DNA from 3 places in the Erysipelothrix larvae genome. Region 3 is predicted to be linked to each of the others. Evidence: a T-box and tRNA genes for the amino acid it is inferred to sense, from the RefSeq annotation. Region 3 holds a T-box; the other regions hold tRNA genes.
The links. The T-box of region 3 lies ahead of leuS (leucine--tRNA ligase). A T-box ahead of a tRNA ligase gene usually reads a tRNA of that ligase, here a tRNA-Leu.
Positions count from the first base shown of each region.

Region 1 (4,980 bases), 1.1 Mb from region 3:
TACCGAAGGATGCCTTCAAACCTTCATTTTAAATTATTTTGACGAATATGATATCGAAGCCTGTGGCCGTTGTGGAAACTGTACCGATACTAGAGAACGGATTGATGTCACAGTCGACGCTCAAAAAGTCCTTTCTTGTGTTATGAGAATGGGACAACGCTTTGGGAAAACGATGGTGGCTCACGTGTTGGTCGGATCTCAAAATAAAAATATCCTCAAATTCCAATTTAACGAATTATCTACTTTCGGGTTGTTCAAGGGTCAAAGAGCAAAGGATGTCAGCACATTTATTGAATTTCTGATATCAGAAAATTATTTAGATGTCGAACAAGGACAATTTCCTGTTGTTAAAATAACGCCTAAGGGTAAAGCAGTTTTACTTGGAAACATGAAAGTGTGGCGCAAACAACAGGGTAAAACCAAACGCCTTACACAAGAGAATCCTGTATTCGAAGCGTTACGCGCTCTAAGACGTGAAATTGCTTCTGAAGAAGGCGTTCCCCCATTTATCATTTTCTCAGACAAAGTGTTAATGAATCTTTGCATTGAGTTTCCAAAAACTTTGGAAGACTTCCTAAAGGTTAATGGAATAGGAGTGCAAAAACAAAAAAAATACGGACCGAAATTTTTGGAAGTTTTATCCAAATTCAATGAGGAAGCCCTCCCTGTTGAAACAAAAGTCGTTGAAGTCAAAGAGAAAAGACCAAAAAAGGCGAAGGTTACAATGGATAAAACACCGACACATCTACTCACTTTAGAACTTTATCACGATGGGTATACCATCGAAGAAATCGCGAAACTGCGTGAGATGACAACGCAAACAATTGAAAACCATTTGCTAAAATGTGGTGAAGCACAACTACTCGATTTGACACCTTTTATTCCTGAAAAGATTCGTGAACAACTTCAAGAAGTCGTCAATGCCCATCGTGACGATGGTTTAAAAGCAATGAAGGATCAACTTCCAAAGGAAGTCACCTACTTCACCATAAGGGCTTTTTTAGCATCACAAATATAAAAACCGCTGATATACACATTTAATATAATCAATTTTCAACCAAAATCCATCGAAAACCATTACACTTTGATGAATTACTCCTATTTCAAACTTAAGTCGGTCAACGCATTATAACGACAGCCAAATTACACCAAAAGACAGGAAACCCTCATCATTTTATCCAAAGTGGGTTTCTTTTTTTATAATAAAAACGCCATCAAGGCGTCTATTATTTCACATAAGTTTTGTAAACCAGGCAGATACACCATCACGCACGAAACGTCGTGTTTCCTCGAAATCCCCCGTATACCAAGGGTCAGGTACATCACAGCCTTCATAACCTGTAAGAACATCTAAGAACAAATGAATCTTTGGATGATATTGAGGCGGAGCTAATCGCTTTAAATCTCGGACATTGTTTTTGTCCATCCCAATAATAACATCAAAGGTATCAAAGTCAGAGTCCATAAGTGGTCGTGAACGTAAATTTGAGGATGAAACACCATCTTTAGTAAGCACCTCTAAAGTTTTGTGATGGGGACGCTCACCCTGATGCCATCCTGAAGTACCGCATGAATCAACCACCATGGATGTGACCTGATGCTTTCGTAAAAGATCACGCATATAGGCTTCAGCCATGGGTGAACGACAAATATTTCCAAGACACACAAAGAGAATTTTCATAGATAACCTCCCAATAGTTCAATATAAGGTAATCCCAGTATAAACAGGGGAGCAATAATAATGGTAATAATTCCTGAAAGAATCAAGGCAAGCCCTGCCATAGTTCCTTCAAGTTCCCCCAGTTCTATGGCTTTTGAGGTTCCCACTGCATGGGCACTGGTTCCCAGTCCGATCCCTTTAGAAATGGGATGCTTAATGTTAATCGCATTCAAAAGTGAGGGTGCAATGGCAGCACCAAAGATGCCCGTAAGAATCACAATCGGTACGGTGATGCTCGCATTGCCACCATAACTCAACGCGAGATCTTGTGCAATTGCTGTTGTGACCGATTTGGGAAACAGTGATACAATCAGCGAGATGTTTAAATCAAACAATGCGGATAAAATGGAGATACACACAGCATGAACACTCACACCCACAACACACCCCATCAAGATGGGCTTGATGTATTGTTTAAGAATCTGTGTGTTTTGGTACAAAGGAATTGCTAGACATACGGTTGCAGGGGCAATCAAGCGGGTCAAAATATTGGTTGCTTGAGCATACGTCTGATACGGTAAGTCCACCAATATCAGCATGCCAATGATCACCACACTGCTGATCATCAATGGATTAAACAACGGTGACTTCACACGTTTTGAAACAAGACTCACTAAACCATAAACACCAAAAGTCAGTGTTAAACTAAACAAAGGATTCACAATTAGATCACGCATGGTCATCCTCCATTTCTTTTTCAAGCAACGCATCGGTTGTCTTTGCACTAATAACAAGCGTCAGTAATGTTGATACAAACACAATCACAAGAATGGGAATCATGATATCTTGAAACACTGTCCACGATTCCATTAACCCAACTGTCAGTGGCACAAAGAAGAATGCCATATTGTTTTTTAAACCGGATGCAGTGGGTTCGATCGTGTCAATTTTCACTATTTTTAGTGTTAAGGCAGTATACAATAAAAGCAGTCCAATCACACTTCCTGGAAAGACAAACGGTAAGGTGCTTGCAACAACTTCCCCCAACAATGTAAACCCAAATATCACAGATAACTGTACAATTATACTCATAAACCCCTCCTGGACTCTAAAAACAAAAAAACAGCATATCATTAAGTTTATAAATTATGATTTTTGAAATCACAGATTCATAAAACGTACTTCTTAATTATGACGATGAAACACGGGATGTGTCAAGGGTAAAAATGGGAATCAAAATGAACCGATTAAAGCGGATCTTCATGATGAGGATCTTTTTTGTTTGTGAAAAGTATCAATCACATAAAAATGAAGTGTATGATGTTAAGTCGAGACATTTGGGTAATAAAAAAACCTACGTTTTATCGTAGGTCTGATGTCATTTGGTGCACCTGAAGAGATTTGAACTCTTACGAATTGCTTCACACGCCCCTCAAGCGTGCGCGTCTACCTATTCCGCCACAGGTGCATTTCTTTTTGCTTTGTAATTATAACAGTTTACCAAACGAGATTCAAGATAAAATTAAAACATTGTTTGACACAAAAAGATAGATCATGGACATAAACCATCCGCACACTATAATATCACTCATATTAAACGCATCACGTCTTTGGACGCTAAAGCTCAGGTTCAATTGCTTTGAGTTTATTCACCAGCGACTCAAGGGTAATCTTTGACATGGTATCACGCAGTGTATTCGCAATGTCTTGATACGGTTCTTCAAGAATTGTGTTGATGTTTTTCCCTATTGGACACTCTTTTTCAGGATGTTGGTGAACACCTATGAGTTCATCAAGGGAAGTGGGGTCAACAGCACTGAATATATCGAACAGTGTTAGGGTCTTTGGATCGTGTATCAACGTTGCACCACCTGTTCCACGCATGACATCGATGATGCCAGCTTTTTTTAGGCTGCTTAATAATTTTCGAATCTCAACAGGATTACGACCCACACTTTTGGCCAATAAATCACTGGTTACTTTTTCTTTAGATTCAAGTGTCGCAATCATTAAGAGCACATGGACTGCAGTAGAACACTTCACACTGATACGCATTATAATCACCCCTTATATGTATGGCTAGTTTATCATAGAATGTTTAGACAAGACAAGATTAGGATTGACAACACATCAAAATGAGCTACAATTAAGATGTAGGAATTGACGCTACATCAAAGGAGGACGTCACATGACAACGAATTATAATAGAATGGAACTTGGAACATTTGGACACGACCTAAAAGAAAAAGGACGGGTTATGTCAAAGGAAGCGTTAGGGCTTACCGGTACGGAAATATCATTCAACTATGTTAAGGCGGGGGATTTTACACCCTTTGTGCATTCGCATACCCTAAATGAAGAAGTCTATATCATCCTACAAGGAGAAGGTATGTTTATGGTTGATGCGGATGAGTTTGAAATCAAAGAAGGAAGCGTCATCCGTGTGTCTCCAAAAGGACAGCGTGCAATCAAAGCCGGTGATGCAGATTTAGTTTACATCTGCATTCAAGCACAAAGCGGAAGCTTAACCCAGTCAACAGAACACGATGGTGTGATGAGTGAATCAAAAGCATCGTGGATGAAATAACAGGAGTGCCCGTACATGTTACGGGTTTTTCTTTTGTTTAAATTCCCATCCATCAATGATAAGATCGTATCTATTGAATCAAGGAGTTTTAAGATCATGAAAAAACCAACATCATAGTAAAAATCCACGCGCATCCCAATCTATGCACCCAAAGATCGGATCAAAGACCTCCTCCCACACGCATCATCCTTGCAAGACAGGATTCATTATATGAAGAAAAGCACGCCTACGCAGCATATCTTGATCATGCGGGGGTATCGGTATCTTGACATATTTTTGATCAAGCAAACCATGGCTTCACCTTAAAAGACAGTTTGGATGCCACAAAGGCACTCACAATCATGAAAGATTTCACAACACCATGAATCAAAGGGAACCACAATCAAGCGATTAAGCACAAAAAAAACAATGAAGTTGGTCTGAAACATTGACTTCAATCTCCCTACACTGTATTATGGTTTTAGAAAAGTCCTTTAACTTAAGTCCAGAGAGGCTTGGAAGGTTCATCAATTTTTGTGTGTGTTTTTAACGCAACCGATGTTCACCATCCTTGGCTCACTGGTCAAGGATTTTTTATTGGAGGAACGCATGATGGAAAAAGTGATTATGGACGAAGTGACCATTCAAAGGGCACTGACACGCATCGCATACGAAATAATAGAACGCAATAAAGGCATCGAAGACCTTGTGATTGTTGGGATAAAAACCCGCGGTGTTCACATTGCCCAGCGCA
Region 1 covers NZ_CP013213.1:1,676,925-1,681,904, reverse strand. Annotated here, with positions in the region: gene recQ (DNA helicase RecQ) at 1-1,018, shown strand, start outside; gene AOC36_RS07830 (low molecular weight protein-tyrosine-phosphatase) at 1,232-1,681, opposite strand; gene AOC36_RS07825 (LrgB family protein) at 1,678-2,397, opposite strand; gene AOC36_RS07820 (CidA/LrgA family protein) at 2,390-2,752, opposite strand; tRNA gene AOC36_RS07815 (tRNA-Leu) at 3,044-3,128, opposite strand; gene AOC36_RS07810 (Rrf2 family transcriptional regulator) at 3,278-3,715, opposite strand; gene AOC36_RS07805 (cupin domain-containing protein) at 3,849-4,247, shown strand; gene pyrR (bifunctional pyr operon transcriptional regulator/uracil phosphoribosyltransferase PyrR) at 4,836-4,980, shown strand, end outside.
Region 1: it encodes a tRNA-Leu, which carries the amino acid that the T-box ahead of leuS (leucine--tRNA ligase) is inferred to sense. The anticodon was not compared.

Region 2 (4,980 bases), 920 kb from region 3:
GAGAATGAAGTTGTATTTGCACACCTTGTCCATGCAGCCTATCAAACACGATACCGACTGTATGAACTGGAATCATTGTTACCCAATCACTTTGCGAGGATATCAAAATCAACAATCGTCAATATTAAAAAAGTAGAGTCAATACAACGGAGTATCGCAACGACTGTTCGTGAGATACAATTTCATGAATCACATAAAATAGTCTATGTATCCCGTAAGTATTATCCGGTATTGAAAGAGAAAATGGAGGAACGATCAATATGATCAGAAAAAACAAAGGAATTTATTGGGGAATTATCTTAATTCTCATCGCTGTCGCTACATTAGGCATTGCATTTGACCTTATTACAGGAAATGTTACCAAACTTATTTGGTCATTCTTACTGGGTGGCGTTGTACTCATTAACCTCGTTGAATTATCATGGGGAGGGGTATTCTTCCCATTGGCAATTATCGCCCATATCTACCGACCTGAACTTTCAATCCCACGAGGTTCTATGTGGGCAGTTTATACCGCAGCCTTACTGCTAACCATTGGGTTCCAAATGATTTCGCGTAACTTCAGGTCAAAAAAAAGAAAACGTGGATTCAAAGTTAACGTAGATGGCGAAGATATCTATGTAAGTGGAAAACATGTAAAAGATAAAGTAAAAGAATCCGTAGGTGGCTTTGGAAGTTCTTATTATGAAGAAAACGAAGGTGAAATTGTTTACGTTGAAAACAACTTCGGGGATGCTTCTCGGTATGTAAATTCCATAAACCTCAAGCGTGCAGAAGTGGAAAATAACTTCGGAAACCTTCGGGTTTACTTTGACAACGCGGTCTTCTCACCATCTGGTGCAACCATTAAAGTTGATTGTAACTTCGGGAAAACAACACTTTATTTACCCCGTGATGTGAACATCATTAATAATGTGACTACATCCTTGGGTGCTGTGACAGGAAGTGGTAATCGTGCAAGTGTTGAAGGTGCGCCTACAGTCGTCGTTGATGGTGATGCAGCATTTGGTAATATCGATATTGTCATAATCTAAGGGTTCATTCCTAAAAGGCCTAAAATCTTGTATTTCAGGCCTTTTTTTCATAAGAAGAATCCGTATATCATTGAGATCACAAACAAAAAAAACCAATCCTTTCCTAAGTATTTATAAGTGCATCACATTCAAAAAGTGTCGCACAATATCATGAAAAGGATCAGTTATTGGTTTTATCAGTTCGTTATAAACGGGCCACATCTAACATTCCTTGCAAAAGCAAGACGAGGTTTACTTCAAAATCACGGTATAGATAGTTGCGTATATATCGTGTATTTCCACCTGTGAGAATCCACGTACACTCAGATCCAAGTTCAATTTCGATGCGCATTCCTACACCTTCAATTGCGCCTATCGCTCCATATACAGCACCATTAAGCATATTTGTCTCTGTGGATGTTGCGATGACTTTATCGACATTGATTTCGTCAACCTCTGGAAGCAAGTCTGTGCGCTTATGAAGCGATTCCAAACCCATTCTTAATCCTGACAAAATCAAACCCCCTTGAAACTTATCTTGATTTACGACTTGAATGCTCGTCGCGGTTCCTAAATCAAAAACAATAAAAGGTTGTGGGTAACGGTTCATTGCTGCATAGGCAGTTAATGCTCGATCAAGCCCCAATTGCGTTGTGTAACACGTGATGTCCAGTGGAACATCCTTAAGTTCTAAAATCCGCACCTCGCATTCAAATACGGATTTAATAATATCAATTAATCTTTCGTCTTGACTGGGTACCACACTTGCGAGAAGGCATGCTTCAATCTCATACGTCTCTTTTATTTCTAACAACAATTGTCGGATTCCCGATTCATCAACACGTCTGATTTTTTCAAACAATATGACATCCTCTTCGCCAACGCCCAATGTCACATTGGTATTTCCTGCGTTCATACATAATTTCATACTACATAACTTCAGCTAGGATTGTCTCTACCGTAGCCATAGCCCCTTTCCCTACATCTCTACATGCTAATAATGTAGACCGCGGTTCTATAATGGTATATCCAAGTTTCTCAAGCTTTAGCAAGTTCTCTTGCATTACTGGGTTTTCATACATACGAGTATTCATTGCAGGTGCAATGTATTTTTTGAGCTCATGCCCTGCAAGCGCGACCGTTGAAACGATTTCATCCGCAATACCATTTGCAATCTTACCAATGATGTTTGCTGTAGCTGGTGCAATTAAGAGTACGTCTGCCTCTTTCACTAAGTCAATATGTTCAATGCGTTGTGGGTCTGGTTCTACCATAACATCAGTATTAACATAATTCTTTGAGAGCACTTGTAGTGTCATAGGGGTAATAAACTCCGTTGCCGCCTTGCTCATAATCACATGGACCTCATGTCCTTCTTTGGTAAAGGAATTTGCTAAATCAGCCGCCTTATAGGCAGCGATACTTCCTGTTACTCCTAATATAATTCGCATAATTATTTAACCCTTTCTGAAATCTTTGCGACTAACCCTGCAGCAATCGCTTGTTTTGTTTGGAATGTCTTGTATGTATGGTCATCTTGGATTAAATGACCAATATGGTTATCACCTTTAATATTCACAAGATCGTTTGCAAGAACGAAATCACAGTGGTTCTTCATTAATAACTTATACCCAACATCAATGAGCTCAGTTTCACTGACATCAACGAGCAGTTTAAATCCAACTAAAATCACATCACTTCTGAGATCTTTGATCATGGGAATAATTTTCGGTGCCGGCTTCAACAAAACCGCAAGTCCTGATTCATTCGATCCAATTTTATGTACACGATCAAAGCCATGTTCTTCAAATGTATTCAATATATGCACAACATCTTTTTTTGTCTTGTTTTCGATATGATTTGCGAGCTGTTCGAAGTTGGATACTGAGGATACAAAGTAATCACTCACAGCCATTGCATGAATTACACCAACAACGTCTGGGTCCATTAATGCAGCCTTCATTTCTCTTTCTAAATCTAGAACACCTTCTACTGGTATTTTGAGTATGTCACCGTTTGGGATATATGCATGAACACCGTGGATATAGATTACGTCATAACCACTTTGAGCGAATGCCTCAGCACAGAGTTGACCTAATCTTCCGCTTGAGGTGTTCGACAACGTACGCACATTATCGATGTGTTCGCGCGTTCCACCTGATGTGATGATTATCTTCATAGCAACCTCTTTCTTTATCTTTGTCTATTATATCATAGCATTATATTGATTCCCTAAAGATTACTTTCAACTGATTTTCGGTAGTTTGTTAATGGTTTATTATTTTTATCAAGCACCACCCAATTTTACACCTTTATTTTTGATTTTTTTTGCCATTTCATCTTGTTTTTTCATCTAGAGATTGGTATAATCAATAAGCAGTACAAAATAATGCGCGTGTGGTGAAATTGGCAGACACACTAGACTTAGGATCTAGCGCCTTTGGCATGGGGGTTCGAGTCCCTTCACGCGCACCAATTGACATCAACCCCACAAATTGTGGGGTTTTTATTATCTAATTGCACAAAGGGTGTACAAACTGATCCATGTTCTCGTAATATGGTTCATACACTACGACTCAAACACGGCAATATTTCTTACATTTCCTTTACATCATTCACTATGCATAATAAAATATGGTTATATATATTTATCCTCTATTTGATATTACTTCCGTCATTTCATTGTGACATTTTAAGTCATATAGACTTCTCCTTTATTATAGTCGCTCAATGCGACAGGAGGATAAAAATGAAACATAACATTCGAACTAAGAAATGGTTCATTATTCAGTTAATTCTGATTACACTTGTATCAATGACTTGGCTATTGATATTGACAATTCCATTGGGCATCCTGCTCATCAAAAATTACCTGAAAGAGTTAAACAAAATTGGTCCAGTTTTAGAAATGTACCCACATTTAGAAAGTCTAGAAATACAGAAAGATTCACTTTATTCACAGATTCAAGACCTTAAGGACCAAGTCCCTGATATTGAACGAGAGAACCTTGCTATACTCGAAGATAAAAAATCCGAGCTTGAGAATCGCTGTCAATATTATGAAAAACAGATTGAAGCTCTAAAAGATGAGAAATCCAGTCTACTTGAACAAACAAAAACACTTGAATCGTACCTCAACACTGATTTCGTGGATACTCATTTTGATCTTGAGGACATTCATTCAGAAGAAATCCAAAATCAAGTTGCACTCTTGAGAACTGAAGTAAAACGTATCATTAACGACACGATTCAACAAACAAGCAACGTCAAAGTGTCCATACAAGCTTCGATGAAAGATCAGTATCGCAAACTGTTCCGGCTGTTTATCGGTGAAACTGATTCATACATTGAGAAAGCTACACCAAAGAATATTGATACCCAACGCTCACGAATCATGAAACTCTACGATTCGCTTAATGCCCTCTTTAAAAATGATGGAATTAGTTTAGATTCTGACCTTCTCAAACTAAAGCTTGAAGAACTTGCAAAGATCCATCTGTATAATGTTCGTAAGGAACAAGAGCGTGAAGAGCAAAAAGCAATAAAAGAACAAATGCTCGAAGAAGCAAAAGCAGAACGTGAACTAGAGCAAGCGAAACGCGCAATTGAGAAGGAAATTACGCAATTTAGTAATGAATCAAAAAAATTATTTGATTATCTCAATAAAGCAAACTCAGATGTTGAAAGAGAAATCTACGTCACTAAGATAAAAGAACTAGAGCATAAACTTAATCAACTCCAACTCGATAAAAAAGACGTTGAGAACCGTCAACTAAATACCAGAGCTGGCTACATCTATATCATTTCAAATATAGGTTCTTTCGGTGAAAACATCTATAAAATCGGCTTGACGCGACGCCTTGAGCCTATGGATCGTGTAAGGGAGTTAGGCTCTGCTTCTGTTCCTTTTGAATTCGATGTTCACGCTATGATTTTCTCTGATGATGCACCCCAACTTGAAGCAACG
Region 2 covers NZ_CP013213.1:2,162,936-2,167,915, forward strand. Annotated here, with positions in the region: gene AOC36_RS10020 (LytTR family DNA-binding domain-containing protein) at 1-264, shown strand, start outside; gene AOC36_RS10025 (LiaF transmembrane domain-containing protein) at 261-1,034, shown strand; gene AOC36_RS10030 (type III pantothenate kinase) at 1,219-1,929, opposite strand; gene AOC36_RS10035 (phosphopantothenoylcysteine decarboxylase) at 1,943-2,464, opposite strand; gene AOC36_RS10040 (phosphopantothenoylcysteine decarboxylase domain-containing protein) at 2,467-3,192, opposite strand; tRNA gene AOC36_RS10045 (tRNA-Leu) at 3,405-3,488, shown strand; gene AOC36_RS10050 (GIY-YIG nuclease family protein) at 3,763-4,980, shown strand, end outside.
Region 2: it encodes a tRNA-Leu, which carries the amino acid that the T-box ahead of leuS (leucine--tRNA ligase) is inferred to sense. The anticodon was not compared.

Region 3 (4,980 bases):
AATCATTAATTGTGAGATGGCTGTATTGAATCCGAAGTTTTCAATATCACGATCCACTTTCTCAACGGTTGCATGGTATACATAATCCAGTGATCCATCATTGTGATCGCTGAGCTTGTTTTCATCCATAACAAGACGCCATACTCGGTCTAACCATTTACGAATTCCATCAAGACCGCGTGTACTCCAAGGAATAGCCCCATCAAATGGTCCCATAAACATTTCATAGACGCGCAGTGCATCAGCACCGTGTGTCTTCACAATATCATCGGGATTCACAACGTTTCCACGTGACTTACTCATTTTTTCATTGTTGGATCCTAAAATCATCCCTTGGTGATACAGTTTCGCAAACGGTTCTTTCGTTGCAACAACACCAATATCGTATAAGACTTTATGCCAGAACCGTGCATACAATAAGTGAAGAACCGCATGTTCTGCACCACCCACATATAAATCAACCGGTAACCAGTGATTGAGGAGTGTTGGATCGCCAATTGCTTCAGTGTTGGTTGGGTCAATATAACGCATATAATACCAACATGAGCCTGCCCATTGTGGCATGGTATTGGTTTCACGACGTCCTTTTGAACCATCTGGGAAGGTAACTTCCAACCAATCTTCTGCTTTCGCAAGCGGTGATTGACCATCAGGTGCCGGTTTGTAATCTCCAACTTCCGGTAATTCAAGGGGTAATTCATCAAGCGCTACTGTACGCATGGACCCATCGCTCATATGCACAATTGGAATGGGTTCACCCCAATAACGTTGACGTGAGAATAACCAATCACGCAGTTTATACGAAATCTTATATTCCCCAACGCCTTGTTTCACAAGCCATGCATTCATTACTTCAATGGCTTCTTCTTTACCCATACCATCTAAGAAATCAGAGTTGATATGCTTACCATCACCCACAAAGGCTTCAACACTTAAGTCCCCACCTTCAAGCACTGGAATAATGTCAATGTTATATTTCGTTGCGAACTCATAGTCACGTTCATCGTGTGCAGGCACCGCCATAATGGCACCCGTTCCATAAGAAGCCAGTACATAATCGGCAATATAAATTGGAACTTTCTTACCATTCACAGGGTTAATCGCATACGCCCCTGTAAATACACCGGTTTTTTCCTTATTCAGTTCTGTACGTTCAAGATCACTTTTATGCGACACTTTATCAACATACTGTTCAACTTCTTCTTTTTTATCCACAGTCGTAATTTGGTTAATGAATGGATGTTCTGGTGCTAAGACACAATACGTCGCACCAAACAAGGTATCTGCACGGGTTGTGAACACTGTAAACTCTAAGTCATGATTGTCTACTTTAAAGACGACATTTGAACCCACTGATTTCCCAATCCAGTTAATTTGCATTTCTTTGGTTGAGGTTGGCCAATCAACAAGCTCTAAATCTTCAAGTAACCGTTCTGCATAGGCAGTAATCTTCAAGACCCACTGACGCATTGGTAAACGAATGACATCAAAGCCACCCACTTCACTTTTACCATCAATGACTTCTTCATTTGCAAGCACGGTTCCCAGTTCTGGACAGAAGTTCACCGGTTTTTCATCAACATAAGCAAGCCCTTGTTCATAAAGCTTCGTAAAGATCCACTGCGTCCACTTATAATAGTCTTTATCTGTTGTGGATAATTCACGCGACCAATCATACGAAAGTCCCAACATCTGCATTTGTTTTTTGAACGTTAAGATATTCTTTTGGGTAAAGCCATCCGGATGGTTTCCTGTTTTCAAGGCAAACTGTTCTGCAGGAAGTCCAAACGCATCCCACCCCATTGGATGAAGCACATTAAATCCTTGCATCCGTTTACGACGTGCAATGATGTCAGTCCCTGTATAGCCACGTGGGTGTCCCACATGGAGGCCATCGCCTGATGGATAGGGAAACATATCCAAGACGTAATATTTTGGAACACTGAGATTATGCGTATCCGTCTTAAACGTCTCGTTTTCTTCCCAATACGCTTGCCATTTCTTTTCAATATCAAGATGATTGTACATATCTTTTCTCCTTTAAACTATAAAAAAAAGCACCACGCAAAGGACGATAATCAATTACCGCGGTACCACCTTAGTTCCCATAAACAATTATGGGCGCTTTAATCTTTAACGCAGATTTTACGCTTTACAGTACATATCCCATAAAGTGCTCCAAGACGAGTTCAACCGTGTATACTTCTGATTTTCACCAACCATCAGATCTCTTTACCAAATACACCACCGATTTACTACTTCTTTTCATCGCTCTACACTTATAATATAGACTTTGGGCTGTAAAGTCAAACACGAAAACACCAAAATTCGCAAAGCTATCAGTTTTTAAAAAAGATCCAGAAGTTGTGTGAGGGACTCTATTGTATCGTCACTTTGCATCTTTGTGATCGGTTGATGTTTTCCTAAACCATTTAAAAAATGAACGGTTGTAAATCCCAGTTGTTTCGAAAGAAGACTATCATTGTCATAACGATCCCCCACATAGACCGCATCTTGAGGATCACAGCCACTTATTTTTAAAGCATATTCAAAGATTTCACGTTGTGGTTTATTAAACCCAACATCACTGGAGGATATAACACACTCAAAATAGGTTCTGATCTTAAATGCATGAAGACGCGCTTCAAGACCCAACCCTTGATTTTACAATAATGCCTAAGTGATATTTCTTTGATAAGGTTTGAAGGACATACAAGGCGTCTTGGATTAAGGTTTCGTGTTGGGTGTTCCACAACGGTCGCTTTGACGAAGATAAAGCATTCCAAACAGTCCGTATGGGTGGCAGTCCGTTTGTGGACGCTTCAATCATTTTTGATTCAAACGCTTCAAACGACACATAAATCCCTTCTTTACGCGAACGATTCAACACAGGCGTGTATAAAGGCATCATAGGTCTTTGTTTCATCGACCAGTGTTGATCCAACATCAAAGAATATCCACTGTTTCATATTTCCCCTCCATGCAGTATTTTCCTGCAGTATATCCACTTGATAGTGCTGCGGTGATATTATAACCCCCGGTAAATGCACTCACATCCATTACTTCCCCACAAAAGGAAATCGTTTCAAAGCGTTTAGATTTCATGGTCTTTGGATCAATCTCTTTCACCATGACACCCCCATTGGTGACAAAAGCATAACTAAAACCGCGGGTTGCATAGATTGATGTTTTAAAGTGTTTCAACGCATCAATAAGCGATGAATCTTGCTTTGATAGGACATCCAAGAGTCTTTTTTGAAGGTTTGGGTGTGTGTCATCAATCGCTTGAAACCCAGGCATAAAGTCAATTTCAAGGGTGACCGGTCCCTTTTGATTTTCAATCAGACGTTGAACATAAAAGCTGGCTCTTAAGGCGACGGGTCCTGAATAACCAAAATGCGTGATAATGAGATCATGGGTGAGGGTTGCGAGTGTTTTCTTACCATCCTTTACCTTCACTTGAACATCCTTAAACGATAAGCCTTGAAGTGCTTTTGATTGAATCAGGGCATCATTTGAGACCAATGGTACTTCTTGTGGTAATAGGTTTGTGACCGTATGACCCAATGCGCTGGCAAACTCATACCCACTGCCATCAGACCCTGTTTGAGGCAAGGTACGACCACCAGTTGCGATGATGATATGTTCACATTGAATGGATGTACCATCAACACTGATTGAAGTTGGTGTCAGTGTTTCGACATTCACCCCTAAACGAAGTTCAACGCCCACATCAACCAACGCCCGCTCACAGGCGTCCACAATATCATGGGAACGATGTGACTTTGGAAACATGCGGTGATGATCTTCTTCAATCAGTTCTACACCATAGTGCTTAAAAAACGCTTGAATTTCTTGGGGACCTAAATTATTGAAACTGCTGTAAAGAAACCGTCCATTTTTCACCACGGATTTCACCAAATCTTCCAGGGATACATTGGCGGTAACATTACAGCGGCCACCTCCTGTCAATCGCATTTTCTTGCCTAAATTCGGATTTCTATCAAACAACACAACACGCGTTTTCGGATTGTGAAGCTTTGCACTGTATGCTGCCATCATTCCACTGGGACCGCCTCCAATAACACTGATCATAAAAACCTCTTTTCTGTATATGACTTCATAAGTGTGCGAATCCTTGATATAATCATGTATATCAAGGAGATGTGATATTAATGGATCTTAAACACACCTATATCGAAACACCTCAAGCACTCGGTACTGTACTTATTATACACGGAATGGCCGAACATCGTAAACGATATCAACACTTTGCATCTCAACTATCACAAAAGGGCTATGCTGTATTGAGTGTTGATTTACCCGGACATGGCGAATCCATCACAAACAATCAAAAAGGTCATTTGGAATCCGTTGAAGCCATGACAGACGCACTCTACACACTTTTAGAACCCTTACCTGAACCCCATATCGTCTTTGGACACTCCATGGGATCCTTAGTAGCCCGTGCCTTCTTCTACCATCATCCACAAACCGTTGATGCCCTTATTTTATCTGGGTCTCCTTATAAACCAGCAGGGTTTAAACTTCTTAAACGGGGTATTTCCCTTTTGGGACTGGGAAGGAAAACCAAGCCCGCTCTCTTTATTGATTCAATGTTGAATAACACCCTTGCGAAATCATTGCCTAAAGGAAGTTCAAAGATTGATTGGCTCTCAAATAATAAAGAGAATGTCCAAGCATACCTCAATGATCCTTTGTGTGGATTTCCGTTAACCTATCAAGGGTATGATGTCCTCATGGATTTGTTTTATGAAGTGTATGATAAAGATCAACTTCCCTTTACCTCGGACATCCCTTGTCTTTTTGTAATCGGTCAAGAAGATCCGTGTCCAGACTTTAAACGAGACGGGTTTAATCAAGCCATCTATCATCTACAAAAACACATATCCATTCCAATTCGTGCAAACATCTATGAACACTCCCGCCATGAGGTGCTCAATGATGACGAAAAAGAAC
Region 3 covers NZ_CP013213.1:592,703-597,682, reverse strand. Annotated here, with positions in the region: gene leuS (leucine--tRNA ligase) at 1-2,028, opposite strand, end outside; T-box leader at 2,065-2,278, opposite strand; gene AOC36_RS02725 (HAD family hydrolase) at 2,347-2,655, opposite strand; gene AOC36_RS02720 (hypothetical protein) at 2,645-2,911, opposite strand; gene AOC36_RS02715 (aminoacetone oxidase family FAD-binding enzyme) at 2,947-4,095, opposite strand; gene AOC36_RS02710 (alpha/beta fold hydrolase) at 4,176-4,980, shown strand, end outside.